DNA from 3 places in the Diaphorobacter sp. ED-3 genome. Region 1 is predicted to be linked to each of the others. Evidence: predicted binding sites of a transcription regulator. Region 1 holds the regulator's gene; each other region holds the start of a gene.

Region 1 (4,989 bases):
TGCGCGCATCGCCCCCACCCCGGTCGCGCCGCATGTGCACGACAGCGATGAGCGCGTGCAGCAGTTGCTCCTGCGCCTGGACGAGGCGCTGGGCGAGGATGGGCGCCTCCTATAACCATTACGGTAAAAGCCTGGCCCCTGGCTGCACACGGGCAGCCCACTACAATGAACATGTCTGCGGTGCTGCCGGGCTTTATATTTCCTTGAACCAATGCTCATTGAGCACGGGCTTGGTACATCGCCCGGTGAGCGTGATCATCTCGCGTCAGATGAACCCAACGCCTGGCTGCCCTCGCCCACCTGAACCCCCGGTTCAGGATGCCGGTCCGGTGGCATTCGCAGACACCTTTTCTCCGGTAATCGCTTGCGCCCTCGCTCCGGGTGAGTGCCAGTGACCTCAATACCTGCTCAGAAAATCCGGCGCTCCGCGGCCAGCGCGCGCAACCCACCCATCTGCAAGGCACAGAGCAGACCTTGGTAGTCGTCGCACCGATGCCAAATATCCTGGCGTGGTTCGGGCGTTCCCATTCCTTCGGCAACCTCACTGATACGCAGCGCGCGCCCCAGACGTACGGTGGCGCATCCAGTAAGGCAGCGATGGGTAGCTGGATTTCTCCACGTCGATGAGAACAGACTCGTCACTTCCGCTGGTAGAGATCTGACAGCGATACGTCACGCCTGAGCGTCTCAGTTTGCACCATTCGCTTGCCACGGCATGCTTCGCAGAGCCGCTGTGGTTCCACAAAACGCTGCTTTCAGGGCACGCACCACGGCGCCGGCTGCCCATGGACAACCTCCATCCATAGCGCCCATGCACCCAGGGAAAAAAGCACACCACCTGCCAGCCGAGACCCCCACGCCCCACCCTTCACGCCGATCCAAGCGCGAATGCGGCCAAATGTCCACGGCCCCAGCACCAGCCATACACCGCTTCCCACGCCAAACAGGACCATGCACAAGGCTCCGCGGAGCACGCTTCCGCTGAGAGCGGCAGTCAACAGTGCGGTATACAGCAGGCCGCATGGCAGGAGCGCCCAGGCCACACCCGCGGTCAGGAGCCCGCCAGGCCGAGAGACCAAGGGCTTGACCTTCGCCCAGGCAGCACGCCCCGCCCGCTCAACCCACAAGGGCTGCTGCGCTTGCACCATCATCATCCCGCCCCACGCGAGGATGAGCACGTGCATCAGCGTCCAAAGGGGGCGCAATGCCGAGGTGCTTTGCCCCAGCCATGCGAGTTGCTCCATAGCCAGCGCAACCACCGCCCCTGCGGCGCCGTAGCCAATCAGGCGCCCCACGTGAAACTGCGCTACCCGTTGGAGGATTCCGCGGCGGGACGCCCATTGAATGGTGTGGGTGGCGTCCGGCGTGCCACCCAGCCCCGTAAGCGCCGCGCAGGGAACAGAACACATCGCCAAACAGTGAGCCCCTCCCATCAGCCCCATCAGGAAGGCCGTCGTGGCCAGCGCCCACAGCATGGATCAAATAATCCGGGAAAAGCGAGCGCGGTTACGGTCAGCCTGCAGATACTTGTCGAACACCATGGCCACGCCGCGCACGAAATACCATCCCATGGGCGTGACTTCAACGCCCTCATCACTGATTTTCACCAAGCCCTGAGCCGCCATTTCTTGCAGTTGCTGTAATTCCGCATCGAAATAACTGCGGAAATCAATCAGCCAGGACTGTTCCAACGGCTCAAACAGTAATTCACCTTGGCACATCAACGCCATGATGACTGCGCGACGCACCAAGTCGTCCTTGGTCAACGCCAGCCCGCGCACCACAGGCAAATGCCCCTGGTTAATGCAGTCGTAATACTCGTCCAGCGTTTTCACATTTTGACTGTAAGTAGCGCCCACGCGCCCGATGGCAGAAACGCCCAGACCAATCAGGTCGCAATCGGGCTGCGTGCTATAGCCTTGGAAATTGCGGTGCAGCCTGCCTTGCCGCTTGGCCACCGCCAGCGCATCGTCTGGCAGAGCGAAATGGTCCATGCCCACGTAGACGTAGCCGGCTTCCTGGAACACATCAAGTGACCGGGCCAACATGGACACCTTGGCCGAAGCCATGGGCAACTCGGCCGTGATGATGCGTCGCTGCGACTTGAAGCGTTCTGGCAAGTGAGCGTACGCATACAGCGCGATCCGGTCTGGCCGCAACTCGGCTACCTGCTCCAAGGTGCGATCAAACGACTCCGGTGTCTGGCGCGGCAGCCCGTAGATCAAATCCACGTTCACCGATTCAAACCCGAGCTTCCGAGCCGCATCGACCAACGCGAACACCTTTTCGGCAGGCTGAATGCGGTGCACGGCCTTTTGTACTTCAGGGTCGAAATCCTGCACGCCAAAGCTCAGGCGATTGAAACCCAGCTCCGCCAACAATCCCAGCCGCGCTTCATCCACGGTCCGGGGGTCCACTTCTATGGAGTACTCCCCCCCAGGAACAAGGACGAAACTGCGCCTCAGCATGCCCATCAGTTCGCGCAAACCGTCATCCGTCAGGAAAGTAGGCGTGCCTCCGCCGAAATGCAGCTGGCTCACATGCTGACCCACACCGCAGTGCGCCGTATGCAGGTCGATTTCACGGCTGAGGTAACGCAAGTAGACCTCTGCCCGCTCCGGATGCCGGGTAATGATTTTGTTACACGCGCAGTAATAGCACAGCGATTCACAAAACGGGATGTGGACATAAAGCGACAACGGCATCGCCTTGGCTACCGACCCCACGCGACGCTGCTGCAGCGCAAGGATGTATTCCCGCTCGCCAAAGGCCTCGACAAAACGATCAGCAGTCGGATAAGAGGTGTAGCGCGGCCCTGGGACGTCAAAGCGACGCAGGAGCTCTGTTGTAACAACGGTCATGACGGGATTCCTTGCACTTTCATATCACTGTGCCGTAGAGTCCCCCATGAGTCCTTGACGTTGATCAAGCGCCCATGAGGTCCTTGTGGCGACAATTTGACTTCGGCTCAAAGTCGTCCGGCGGCCTACGGCATTCCATGTCTCCCAGCCGTTCAGAGGTAAGCTCAAGCCATGAACAGGGTTCCCATGCATACGAATCTCCAGACCATCAAAGTTGCCTGCTCAAACTGCAATCTGCGTGAGCTGTGCATGCCCGTGGGTCTGGACGACCAGCAACTCAAGCGCATCGATGACATTGTTGCTGTACGACGCAAGATCAAGCGTGGCGGCACGCTTTTCCGGAACGGTGAACCCTTCACATCCCTTTTTGCCATCCGCACCGGATTCTTCAAGACCTGTGTCGCCACCGAAGACGGTCGCGATCAAGTGACGGGTTTTCAAATGGCTGGCGAGATCATCGGCCTGGATGGCATCGTGAGTGACCGCCACACCTGCGATGCGGTAGCGCTTGAAGACGCCGAAGTATGCGTCATGCCTTTCGATCGTATTGAAGAGTTGTCGCGCGAAGTAACGGCATTACAGCACCATGTGCACAAGATCATGAGCCGCGAGATTGTTCGCGAGCATGGGGTCATGCTGTTGCTGGGGAGTATGCGTGCCGAGGAACGCCTTGCCGCATTCCTGTTGAATCTCGTACAACGCTTGCATGCCCGGGGTTTCTCACAATCCGAATTGGTGCTGCGCATGACACGCGAAGAGATCGGCAGCTACCTGGGATTGAAACTGGAAACCGTCAGCCGCACGTTTTCCAAGTTCGTGGAAGAAGGTATTGTGGAAGTAAAACAGCGCCATGTGCGCATCGTCGATACCGATGCGCTGAAGCGCATTGTCAACAGCCAGCAAGCCTGCCATTAAGCCTGGGTTTTTGCTGATTCATAACTGATCGGCGGAAAGATCAGGAAACGTATTTGGCGCAATCAGCCGGCCGCGCCCCTTTGGGCACGGGGCAGCGATTCAACTCAAAGGGCGAGAGTGACAACAGCGTCGTCAATGCGCTGGAAGCCATGAGTACGAACCAGAACGTGAAGAAGGCGATGGTATACACACCTTCGCGCGAGAGATGCAGGGGTTGATCAAACCACTGCAGCGCTTCTGGATCCACGAAGGCGAACACCACCATTTCCATGACGCCCGCCATCAAAAAGGCCGGCCACGCGATCCACATCAATCGTTGCATCCACATTCGCCCATCTCCTAGCAGGTGTAGTTGACAGCCTAGCATCTGTTCTCCGGCATGCAAAGAGGACTCGCCCTGCCGGTCAACGCGGTTGGTCCTCCAGCGGAGTAGCTGCATGGTTGCGCCCCTTCATGGCAGGCGTCATGTCGCCTCCTGACTCCTTCAGGGTCTCGTTGATGTTCAACCCCCGTTGGTAATAGTCTTCCGCGATGACGGGGTCGGGTTGGCTCACGGCCAGCCAGAGGGTCACGAAGCCCGCAATGATGACAATCACCGGCCCCGCGATGACAAGCCAGACATGGCCAAACGTCCACCAAGGCTTTCCTGCGTCTTCCAGATTCATGGGGAAATTACTCGGCATTTATACCAACTCCTCGCTCATTTATGAGCACAGCTTGTTCATTTGCATTCCACGACCGCCTTCAGCGGGGTACAAGGAACACGGATTTCTCTGCCACTTGGGCTTTATCACCCTGCGCTTGAATATCGAAATACACCGTATGCGATCCAGGAGATGCTGAGCCATACGGAATTTGAAGACGGACAACCACCCATCGGGATTCCGCCGGTCCAATGTCAATTACGGTCTCGGACGCCACTTCCAGCCCTTCCATACCGTGGGCGCTGATGGTGTAGCGCTGCGCCCCCTCCGTGGCGTTCATGATCTGCAGCCGGTAGATATTTTCCAGCTTGCCTCCCGCCACGATGCGCGAGAGCGCAGCGCGGTCGCGCACGATGTCCACCTTCAACGGCGTGCGTACCACCAAGCTGGCCAGCATGCCAATGCACAACACCACCAGCACCGCTGAATAGAACAACACACGGGGTCGCAGCACGCGTTTGAGCATTTGCGATTGGGTCCAGTGGTTCTTGACGCCGTTCTGCGTCGAG
Region 2 (4,989 bases), 1.3 Mb from region 1:
TCAGCGGCCGGCGCGAGGAGCGCACGCTGCGCGCGCTGTTCAACGAGGAACTGGGCGTGGTGCTGCAGGTGAGGACCAGCGAGCGCAACGAGGTCATGCAGACGCTGCGCGCGCACGGCCTGTCCACTTGCAGCCACTTCGTGGGCAAGACGCGCCCGCTGTCCTCGCCCATCGATGCGGGCAAGGGCGAGTTGCAGGTGTGGCGCGATGCCAAGGTCGTGTTCAGCGCCAGCCTGCCGGACCTGCACCAGGTGTGGGACGCGGTGAGCTGGAAGATCTGCCAGCAGCGCGACAACCCCGCCTGCGCTGACAGCGAGCACGCCGCGGCCGGCGATCCCGCAGACCCCGGCATGCACGTGCAGCTCACGTTCGACCCATTGGACAACGTGGCTGCGCCGTACATTGCCACAGGCGCGCGCCCGCGTGTGGCGGTGCTGCGCGAGCAGGGCGTGAACTCGCACGTGGAAATGGCCTACACCTTCACCGAGGCGGGCTTCGAGGCGTTCGACGTACACATGACCGACCTGCAGACCGGCCGTGCCGACCTGGCGCAGTTTGCTGGCGTGGTGGCCTGCGGCGGCTTCAGCTACGGCGACACGCTGGGCGCGGGCATCGGCTGGGCGCGCTCCATCACGTTCAACGAGCGCCTGTCGGCCCAGTTCCAGCAGTTCTTCGCGCGTGGCGATACCTTCGCCCTGGGCGTGTGCAACGGCTGCCAGATGTTTGCCGAACTGGCCGACATCATCCCTGGCGCGCAGGACTGGCCGCGCTTCACCACCAACCAGAGCCACCGCTTCGAGGCGCGCCTGTCGATGGTCGAAGTGCTGGAATCGCCCAGCATCTTCCTTCAGGGCATGGCCGGCAGCCGCCTGCCGATCGCCGTCGCGCACGGCGAGGGGTATGCCAACTTCCAGTACCGTGGCAATGCCGCCAAGGTGGTGCGTGCCATGCGCTTCGTGGACAACCATGGCCAGCCGACCGAGCGCTACCCGTTCAACCCCAATGGCAGCGCCGGCGGGCTCACGGCCGTGACGACGGCGGACGGACGCTTCACGGCCATGATGCCGCACCCCGAGCGTGTATTCCGCAACATCCAGATGAGCTGGACCGATCTGGCCGCCACGGGGGGCAAGGACGCGTTCAGCCCCTGGATGCGCGTGTGGCGCAACGCACGCAAGTGGGTGGGGTGATCGGCGCCGCGGCGCGCGGCTAGCAGCCGCCGCGCGCCTGGCACTCGGGCACGATGCGCCCGTGCGCATCGCGCCACTGCAGGGTCGGGCCGCCGGAAGACGGCTCCACCGGCGCGGGTGGCTGCGGCGGCCGGTACGGATCGTGCAGCACGGTGGATGAGCCCACGCCGGCTCCGACGTGTGCGCCGCCCATGGGAACCGAGGCACCCACGCCCACGCCGCCAGTCACCTGGCCGCTTGGGTGCACTCCCACTCCGACGCCCATCGGCCCCACGCCGGTGCCCACCCCGGCTGATACGCCGCCCGAACCCACGCCGACGCCCACGCTGAACGGCCCCACCGGCACACCCACGCCCAGGCGCGCCGACGGGCCGGCGCAGGCGGACAGCACCAGCGCGGCCAGCGCGGCGGCGGTGCGCACGGGGCGCGAGGACGCAGTGCGAGAGGGCATGCCGCCATGGTACGCCTGCCCGCCTATTACAAAAACAATAGCTGTCAGCGCTTGTCCCACATGCGTTAGGGGTGTTTTCATTCAGAATGGCGGCTTCTTGAAAGGAACTCACCCATGGCCGGCGCCAGCCTTCTGACCCTGCTTGACGACATCGCCACCATCCTGGACGACGTGGCCCTCATGACCAAGGTGGCTGCCAAGAAAAGCGCCGCCATGGCCGACGACGTGTCCGTCATGACCAAGGTGGCGGCGCAAAAGACCGCAGGGGTGCTGGGCGACGACCTGGCGCTCAATGCCCAGCAGGTCACCGGCGTGCGGGCAGAGCGCGAGATCCCCGTCGTGTGGGGCGTGGCCCGCGGATCCCTGGTGAACAAGGCCATCCTCGTGCCGGCGGCGCTGCTCATCAGCGCGTTCGCGCCGTGGGCCGTGACGCCGCTGCTCATGGTGGGCGGGGCCTTCCTGTGCTTCGAAGGCTGCGAAAAGCTCGCGCACAAGCTTTTGCACACGCCCGAGGAAGACGCCGTGCAACACGCGATCCATGCGCAGGCCAACGCCAATCCCAACGTGGACCTGGCGCGGGTGGAGAAGGACAAGATCAAGGCGGCCGTGCGTACCGACTTCATCCTCTCTGCTGAAATCATCGCCATCACCCTGGGCGCCGTCGCGGGCGCGCCTTTTGCGCAGCAAGTGGCGGTACTGGCGGGCATTGCCGTCCTGATGACGGTGGGGGTCTATGGCCTCGTGGCGGGCATCGTGAAGCTGGATGACCTGGGCCTGTGGCTCAGCCGCCAGGCCAGCAACGCGGCACAGGCCCTGGGCCGCGGCATCGTCGCGGCCGCACCCTGGCTCATGAAGACGCTGTCGGTGGTCGGCACAGCAGCCATGTTCCTCGTCGGCGGGGGCATCCTGGTGCATGGCGTGCCGGCGCTGCACCATGCCGTCGAGGGCGTGGGCGCGGCGGTGCAGGGTTGGCCGCTGGGCGGACTGTGGTCAGTGCTGGTGACCAACCTGCTCAATGCCGTGGTGGGCTTGGTGGCGGGCGCCGTGGTGCTGGCGGGGTGGACGCTGGTGGGACGGCTGCGCGGCAAGGCGGCTGCCAATGGCACGCATTGAGTGAGGCCATATGCCGCCGTTTGTGACGGAATAGACACATACGAATAGACACACAGATTCTGGGTTTGATCTGCGGCAATATTGACCATATTACTCGTGGGCTTAATACGTGCACGGGGGTCGTCCCCGGTCAACCCAACGTATCGAGTCAACATGAAAAAGAATCTTCTGGCCCTGGCCGTTCTGTGTGCGATGACCTCCGGCGCTGCCTTCGCGCAGCAGGTTGCGGAAGGTTCCTGGCTGGTGCGTGCACGCGCGGTGCATCTGGACAGCGCCAACAACGGTGCTGCCGGCGACGCGGGCGTGAGCATCAACGACAAGTGGATTCCTGAAGTCGACGTCTCGTACTTCTTCACGCCCAACCTCGCTGCCGAACTGGTCCTGACCTACCCGCAAAAGCACGACGTGCGTCTGAACGGCGACAAGATCGGCTCGCTCAAGCACCTGCCGCCCTCGCTGCTGCTGCAGTACCACTTCACGAACTTCGGCGCGTTCAAGCCGTACGTCGGCGCTGGTGTCAACTACACGCGCTTTTCCAGCGTGAAGCTGCCCGCGGGCCTGGACGTGAAGCGCAACAGCTGGGGCGGTGCCCTGCAAGTGGGCTTCGACTATGCGCTGGACAAGAACTGGTCCCTGAACGTGGACGTGAAGAAGGTGTACATCGACACCGACGTGCGCGGCGTGGGCACTTTCAAGGTCGACCCGGTGCTGTTCGGCGTGGGCGTGGGCTACCGCTTCTAAGCACGCAAGTTCCGTTCTTCATGGTGGGGTGGGCCGGCGTATGCGCCGGCCCTTTTTTTTATCCTCGGCGGACGGTAAATCGATGCTCTCATTGAAGGAGCTATTTGCGCTTGATGGGCAAGCGCTTCCGCCCGATTTGATCCTTTATTGGCAGGGCGGCGAAAAAGCCAACCACAGCGGGCAATCCGGCACAAGAGGTGCACTCTGGATTGCCCTGCAGATCGCGCGTACGTCCTACCTGAAGAGGTGTCGTTGGATTGCGCGGGCGATTTGGCCCCTGGCCTACGCTGCAGCGCTATGTCTGCAGTTTCTCCCCTTGCTCGGCTTGACGGCGTCCTTCACCACCTCGGCCTGGCACCGCCGCAGCCGCCCGCGGATGTGGCCTCGGCCGACGAACGCGGCGAGATCCTGGCCGGCCTGTTGCAGCCGCAGGCGGCGCTCTCACCCAAGTATTTCTACGACCAGCGGGGCTCGGAACTCTTCGAGGCCATCACCCGACTGCCCGAGTACTACCCCACGCGTACCGAGCGTGCCTTGCTGCGGCGCCACGGGCACGCCATTGCCCAGGCCGTAGGCCCGGCGCGTGTGGTGATCGAGCCCGGGGCGGGCAATTGCGACAAGGCGCGCGACCTCTGCGCGCTGGTGCGGGCCACGCACTTCGTGGGCGTGGACATCTCCGCCGACTACCTGCGGGATGCCATCGCGCGCCTGCGCGTGGCACTGCCGGGCCTGCATGCCCGCGCCGTGGGCGCGGACATCACCCGGGGTGTGCACCTGCCGCCGGACGTTCCCGGTGCGCGCCGCCTCGTCTTCTACCCTGGCTCGTCCATCGGCAACTTCGACCCGCCCCAGGCACTGGCCCTGCTGCGGCACATGCGCGAACTGGCGCTGGACGATGGCGGCCTGCTGATCGGGTTCGACCTGCCCAAGGACGTGGCCGTGCTGGAGGCCGCGTACGACGACGCCGCCGGCGTGACCGCGGCCTTCAACCGCAACGCGCTGGCCCACGTGAACCGCCTGGTCGGCAGCGACTTCGTGCCCGCGCAGTGGCGCCACCGCGCCTTCTTCAACCCCCATGCCTCGCGCATCGAGATGCACCTGGAGGCCGCGGGGCCGCAGCGCGTGCGCTGGCCGGGCGGCGGGCGCGACTTTGCGGCGGGCGAGCGCATCCATACCGAGAACAGCTACAAGTACCCGCTGCCGGATTTCACCGCGTTGCTGCACGAAGCGGGTTTCACGCGCACGCAGGCCTGGACGGACGATCGCGGCTGGTTCGCCATGGTGCATGCCCAGGCGTGATGCCGCCAGGGGATACCACATGCGCTTGCCACCCTCGACTCTCACGCTGCCGTCGTCGCCGCAGCAGTCGCAACCCGCGATGGCGCGGCGCTACGCCGCGGTGCGCGCGGCCACCGAGGCGCTGGCGCGGCCCCTCTCGGCCGAGGACTGCTGCGCCCAGTCCATGCCCGACGCCAGCCCCGTCAAATGGCACCT
Region 3 (4,989 bases), 1.8 Mb from region 1:
AAGGGGCCGAGGCTGCCGGTGCGCAAGCTGCCGCCAGTGGCTCCGCCGGCGCCGCCGCGCAGGACGACAACGTGGTGGATGCCGAGGTCAAGGAAGTCAAGAAGGGCTGATCGCGCCAGCGCATCCCGTGCCTAGCCGCCGCGTCGAGCCCCGCCAGCCGGGGTTCGCGCGGCGTTCGTGCTCCCAACCGGCCTGAAGATTGCCCATGTCCAAGAGAGATTTTTACGAGGTCCTTGGCGTTCCCAAGAACGCCTCGGACGATGAGATCAAGAAAGCCTATCGCAAGCTCGCGATGAAGTACCACCCTGACCGCAACCAGGGTGACGCTGCCAAGCCTGCCGAAGAGAAGTTCAAGGAGGCCAAGGAAGCCTACGAGATCCTGTCCGACGCACAGAAACGCGCCGCCTACGACCAGTACGGCCACGCGGGCGTAGACCCCAACATGCGTGGCGGCATGGGTGGCGCCGAGGGCTTTGGTGGCTTTGCCGAAGCCTTCGGAGACATCTTCGGCGACATGTTCGGCGGCGCGCGCGGGCGCGGCGGCCGGCAGGTGTACCGCGGCAACGACCTCTCCTACGCGATGGAAATCACGCTGGAGGAAGCCGCCAAGGGCAAGGAAGCGCAGATCCGCATTCCCAGTTGGGAAAGCTGCGAGACCTGCCACGGCAGCGGCGCCAAACCCGGCACCAGCGCCAAGACCTGCGGCACCTGCCAGGGCTCTGGCACGGTGCAGATGCGCCAGGGTTTCTTCAGCGTGCAGCAGACCTGCCCCCACTGCCGCGGCACGGGCAAGATCATTCCCGAGCCCTGCACGGCCTGCCACGGCCAGGGCCGGGTCAAGAAACAAAAGACGCTGGAGGTGAAGATCCCCGCCGGCATCGACGACGGCATGCGCATCCGCTCCACCGGCAACGGGGAACCGGGCACCAATGGCGGGCCGCCGGGCGACCTGTACATCGAGATCCGCATCAGGAAGCACGACATCTTCGAGCGCGACGGCGACGATCTGCACTGCCAGGTTCCGGTGAGCTTCATCACCGCGGCGCTGGGTGGAGAGATCGAGGTGCCCACGCTGCAGGGCAAGGCGGCCATCGATATCCCCGAAGGCACACAGGCCGGCAAACAGTTTCGCCTGCGGGGCAAGGGCATCAAGGGGGTGCGCTCCAGCTACCCCGGCGATCTGTACTGCCACATCATCGTGGAAACCCCGGTCAAGCTCACCGAGCACCAGCGCAAGCTGCTCAAGGAACTGGACGAGTCGCTCAAGAAGGGCGGTGCCAAGCATTCGCCGTCCACCGAGAGCTGGACCGACCGGCTCAAGAGCTTCTTCAGCTGACCCCCTGGACAAGGCCCGCGGACAGCGGGCCTTTTTTTGCCTGGGCTTTGGTCAATCCCGATCTGTTTATTCAGGAACGACCGGCCCATCGTTGACAAAAATCAGGTTATGGGTATTCACCGCGACCTAAGGTACGCAGCCTGCGCAGGATCAGACGATCCGCGCACAAGCCAGCCGAAAGAGCGCCCCCGTGACCGACCCAGCCCGCCAACCGACTTCCCCCGACATCCCTTCCGCACCCGAACTGGTCTGCCCCGCCGGCAGCCTGCCTGCACTCAAGGCGGCCGTTGACGGCGGAGCCGACTGCGTCTACCTCGGACTGCGCGACGCGACGAATGCACGCAATTTCGCGGGTCTGAACTTTGACGAGGCGGCCATCCAGAACGGCATTGCCTACGCCCATGCGCGCGGGCGCAAGGTGCTGCTGGCACTCAACACCTACCCGCAGGCCGCCAACCCCGCCCCCTGGCGCGCCGCCCTGGACCGCGCGGCCGCCTGGGGGATCGACGCCGTGATCATGGCCGATCCCGGCCTGATGCAATACGCCATGCGCCACCATCCGCAGCTGCGGTTGCACCTGTCGGTGCAGGGCTCGGCCACCAACCACGACGCCATCAACTTCTACCACCAGCAGTTCGGCATCCAGCGCGCCGTGCTGCCGCGCGTGCTCTCGCTGGAGCAGGTGCGCCAGGTGATCGACCGCACGCCGGTGGAGATCGAGGTGTTCGCCTTCGGCAGCCTGTGCGTGATGGTCGAAGGGCGCTGCGCGCTGTCGTCTTATGCCACGGGTGAGTCGCCCAACACGCACGGCGTGTGCTCACCCGCGAAGTTCGTGCGCTGGCAGGAGACGCCCAAGGGCCTGGAGTCGCGCCTGAATGGCGTGCTCATCGACCGCTACGGCAACGGCGAGAACGCCGGCTACCCCACGCTGTGCAAGGGCCGCTTCGACGTGGGCGACGAGAGCAACTACTACGCGCTGGAGGAACCCACCAGCCTCAACACGCTGGAACTGCTGCCCAAGCTTGTGAAGATGGGCGTGCGTGCCTTCAAGATCGAGGGCCGTCAGCGCAGCCCCGCGTACGTGGCCCAGGTGACCAAGGTCTGGCGCGAGGCCATCGACCACTGCATGGCGCAAGGCCACCTGTACAGCCCCAAGACCGCCTGGATGGCCAGCCTGGACCAGGTGGCCGAGGGCCAGCAGCACACGCTGGGCGCCTACCACCGCCCCTGGAAATGAAGTGCGAAGAACACCCCCCTGTGCCGTTGCCCGGCAGCCTGGGCCTGGGTCACGCCGATTTATGCGGCGGGGACTGCGCTTGGCCCCCTGAAGAACTGAGAGCATCAAGATGAAATTAGCCCTGGGCCCGCTGCAGTACTACTGGCCGCGCGATACCGTTTTTGATTTTTACCAGGCCATGGCCGAGACGTCGGTGGACGTCGTCTACCTTGGCGAAGCCGTGTGCTCGCGCCGCCGCGAGCTGCGCCAGAGCGACTGGATCGACATCGCACGCATGCTGCGCGACGCCGGCAAGCAGGCTGTGCTCTCCACCATGGTGCTGCTGGAGTCCACCTCCGACGTATCTGCCATGCACAAGATCGCCCAGGACGAGGAATTCCTCATCGAGGCGAACGACATGGGCGCCGTGCACCAGCTTGCAGCCAAGCGCGCCTTCGTCGCCGGCCCCCAGCTCAACCTGTTCAATGCCGATTCGCTGAACTGGATGGTCGGCCTGGGCGCCAGCCGCTGGGTCATGCCATTGGAGATGCGCCAGGCCGACCTGGCCGTGCTGCAGCAACACAAACCCGCGGGGCTGGAAACCGAAGTCTTCGCCTACGGCCGCATGCCCTTGGCGTTCTCGGCGCGCTGCTTCACGGCACGCCACTACAACCTGCCCAAGGACGACTGCGGTTTTCGCTGCATCGAGCACCCGGACGGCCAGCTGCTGGCCACCCGCGAAGGCGAGGGCTTCCTGGTGCTCAACGGCATCCAGACCCAGTCGGCGCGCGTGCACAACCTCATCCAGGACGTACCTGCGCTGCGCGTGCTGGGCGTGGAACTGCTGCGCCTGTCCCCCCAATCGCAGCATATGACAGAGGTCATTGCCGCCTTCGACGCGGCCCGCAAGGCGCCCCAACCCGATGCAGGTGCCCTTGACCGCATGCGCCCCCTGATGCCCGAGGCCCCCTGCAACGGTTACTGGCACGGCAAGCCCGGACTGGATCTGGTGCAGCCCGCCGTGACATCCTGAGCCACCGCACTTACTCCTTCAAGCCATGACCGCTACCCCACCCGCACCGTTCACCCTGCCGCGCCCCGTGGGCGCCGTGCTCTCGCGTTTGCCCGCCTATCCGGGCTCGGTCCTGCTGGTTACGGCCATCAACCTGGCCCTGTCGCGCCACCTGCCGCAGGACGTGAAGGACCTGCTCAAGGACAAGCGCCTGTCCATCCGCGTGCGCGACGCGCGCGTGGCCTTCGACTTCACCTGGAACGGCCAGCGCTTTGCGCCCAGCGCGCCGCAGGCCAACCCGGACCTCGCGATCAGCGCCAATGCGCAGGACTTCGTGCTGCTGGCGCAGCGTCGCCAGGACCCGGACACACTGTTCTTCAACCGCCGCCTGGTGATGGAGGGCGACACCGAGTTGGGCCTGGTGGTCAAGAACGCGCTGGACGCCATCGACCTGCCCGTGCTCGACCCGCGCCACTGGGCGCCGCGCGCCGTGCTCTCGCGCTGGGCCCCGCAGCTTGCGCGACAATTGCCGCCTCTTCCGCCCTTCTTTGGAGGTCGTTCGTGACGGAACCTGCCCCTTGCGATGTCCACCCGCTGGTCTATTCCTGCTCCGGCTGCTCCAGCGCCGCGCAGCTGGCCAACCATGTCGCCGTGCGGCTGGACCGTGAGGGTGTGGCGGAAATGTCGTGCATCGCTGGCGTGGGGGGCGACGTGCCCAAGCTGGTCAAGCTGGCGCGCTCGGGCCGTCCCATCATCGCGCTCGACGGCTGCCCCCTGGTGTGCGTGAAGAGCAGCCTGGCGCGCCACGGCATTACGCCGGCACGCCACTTCCAGTTGCATGAATACGGCGTGAAGAAGCGCAACCACCAGGACTTCGACCCGGCCGAGGCCGCCCAGGTGCTGGCGCGCATCCAGGCCGACCTGCACGACCATCCCCTGCGCTCCAAGGCCGCCGCATGAGCCAGCCGCCCCGCCGCGTGATCGTGGGCATCTCGGGCGCCAGCGGCGCCGTGTATGGCGCACGCCTGCTGCAGGCGCTGCAAGACATGCCCAACGTGGAATCGCACCTGGTCGTCTCCGACGCCGGCTGGCGCAACCTGCGCCACGAGCTGGACATGGACCGCGCCAGCGTCGAGGCGCTGGCGGACGTGGTGCACGACCTCGCCAACGTGGGCGCCAGCATTGCCAGCGGCTCGTTCGCCGCGCACGGCATGGTGGTGGCGCCCTGCTCCATGCGCACGCTGGCGGCCGTGGCCCACGGCCTGGCGGACAACCTGCTCACGCGCGCGGCCGACGTGGTGCTCAAGGAGCGGCGTCGCCTGGTGCTGATGGTGCGCGAATCCCCTCTGCACCTGGTGCATCTGCGCAACATGGCGACGGTGACCGAGATGGGCGGCATCGTGTGCCCGCCCATGCCCGCGTTCT

Evidence for each region. Region 1 encodes FNR, which switches genes on or off when oxygen is low (the NO sensors DNR and NnrR bind a similar motif). Its sites were predicted from a motif close to TTGATNNNNATCAA; they were not measured.
Region 2: PCQ86_RS12370 (OmpW/AlkL family protein) is a predicted target of FNR. The motif match lies at 2,820-2,833, and genes of this name have one in related genera.
Region 3: ubiU (ubiquinone anaerobic biosynthesis protein UbiU) is a predicted target of FNR. The motif match lies at 1,428-1,441, and genes of this name have one in related genera.

Annotation. Positions count from the first base shown of each region.
Region 1 is NZ_CP115182.1:1,235,892-1,240,880, reverse strand. It holds gene PCQ86_RS06040 (cell division protein ZapA) at 1-115, shown strand, start outside; RNA gene ssrS (6S RNA) at 170-349, shown strand; gene PCQ86_RS06035 (sulfite exporter TauE/SafE family protein) at 756-1,475, opposite strand; gene hemN (oxygen-independent coproporphyrinogen III oxidase) at 1,479-2,861, opposite strand; gene fnr (fumarate/nitrate reduction transcriptional regulator Fnr) at 3,033-3,776, shown strand; gene PCQ86_RS06020 (hypothetical protein) at 3,817-4,104, opposite strand; gene PCQ86_RS06015 (FixH family protein) at 4,181-4,459, opposite strand; gene ccoG (cytochrome c oxidase accessory protein CcoG) at 4,521-4,989, opposite strand, start outside.
Region 2 is NZ_CP115182.1:2,528,423-2,533,411, reverse strand. It holds gene purL (phosphoribosylformylglycinamidine synthase) at 1-1,190, shown strand, start outside; gene PCQ86_RS12380 (hypothetical protein) at 1,210-1,641, opposite strand; gene PCQ86_RS12375 (DUF808 domain-containing protein) at 1,756-2,754, shown strand; gene PCQ86_RS12370 (OmpW/AlkL family protein) at 2,908-3,495, shown strand; gene egtD (L-histidine N(alpha)-methyltransferase) at 3,793-4,794, shown strand; gene egtB (ergothioneine biosynthesis protein EgtB) at 4,814-4,989, shown strand, end outside.
Region 3 is NZ_CP115182.1:3,037,905-3,042,893, forward strand. It holds gene dnaK (molecular chaperone DnaK) at 1-110, shown strand, start outside; gene dnaJ (molecular chaperone DnaJ) at 206-1,336, shown strand; gene ubiU (ubiquinone anaerobic biosynthesis protein UbiU) at 1,527-2,573, shown strand; gene PCQ86_RS14775 (U32 family peptidase) at 2,683-3,585, shown strand; gene ubiT (ubiquinone anaerobic biosynthesis accessory factor UbiT) at 3,611-4,129, shown strand; gene PCQ86_RS14785 (putative zinc-binding protein) at 4,126-4,524, shown strand; gene PCQ86_RS14790 (UbiX family flavin prenyltransferase) at 4,521-4,989, shown strand, end outside.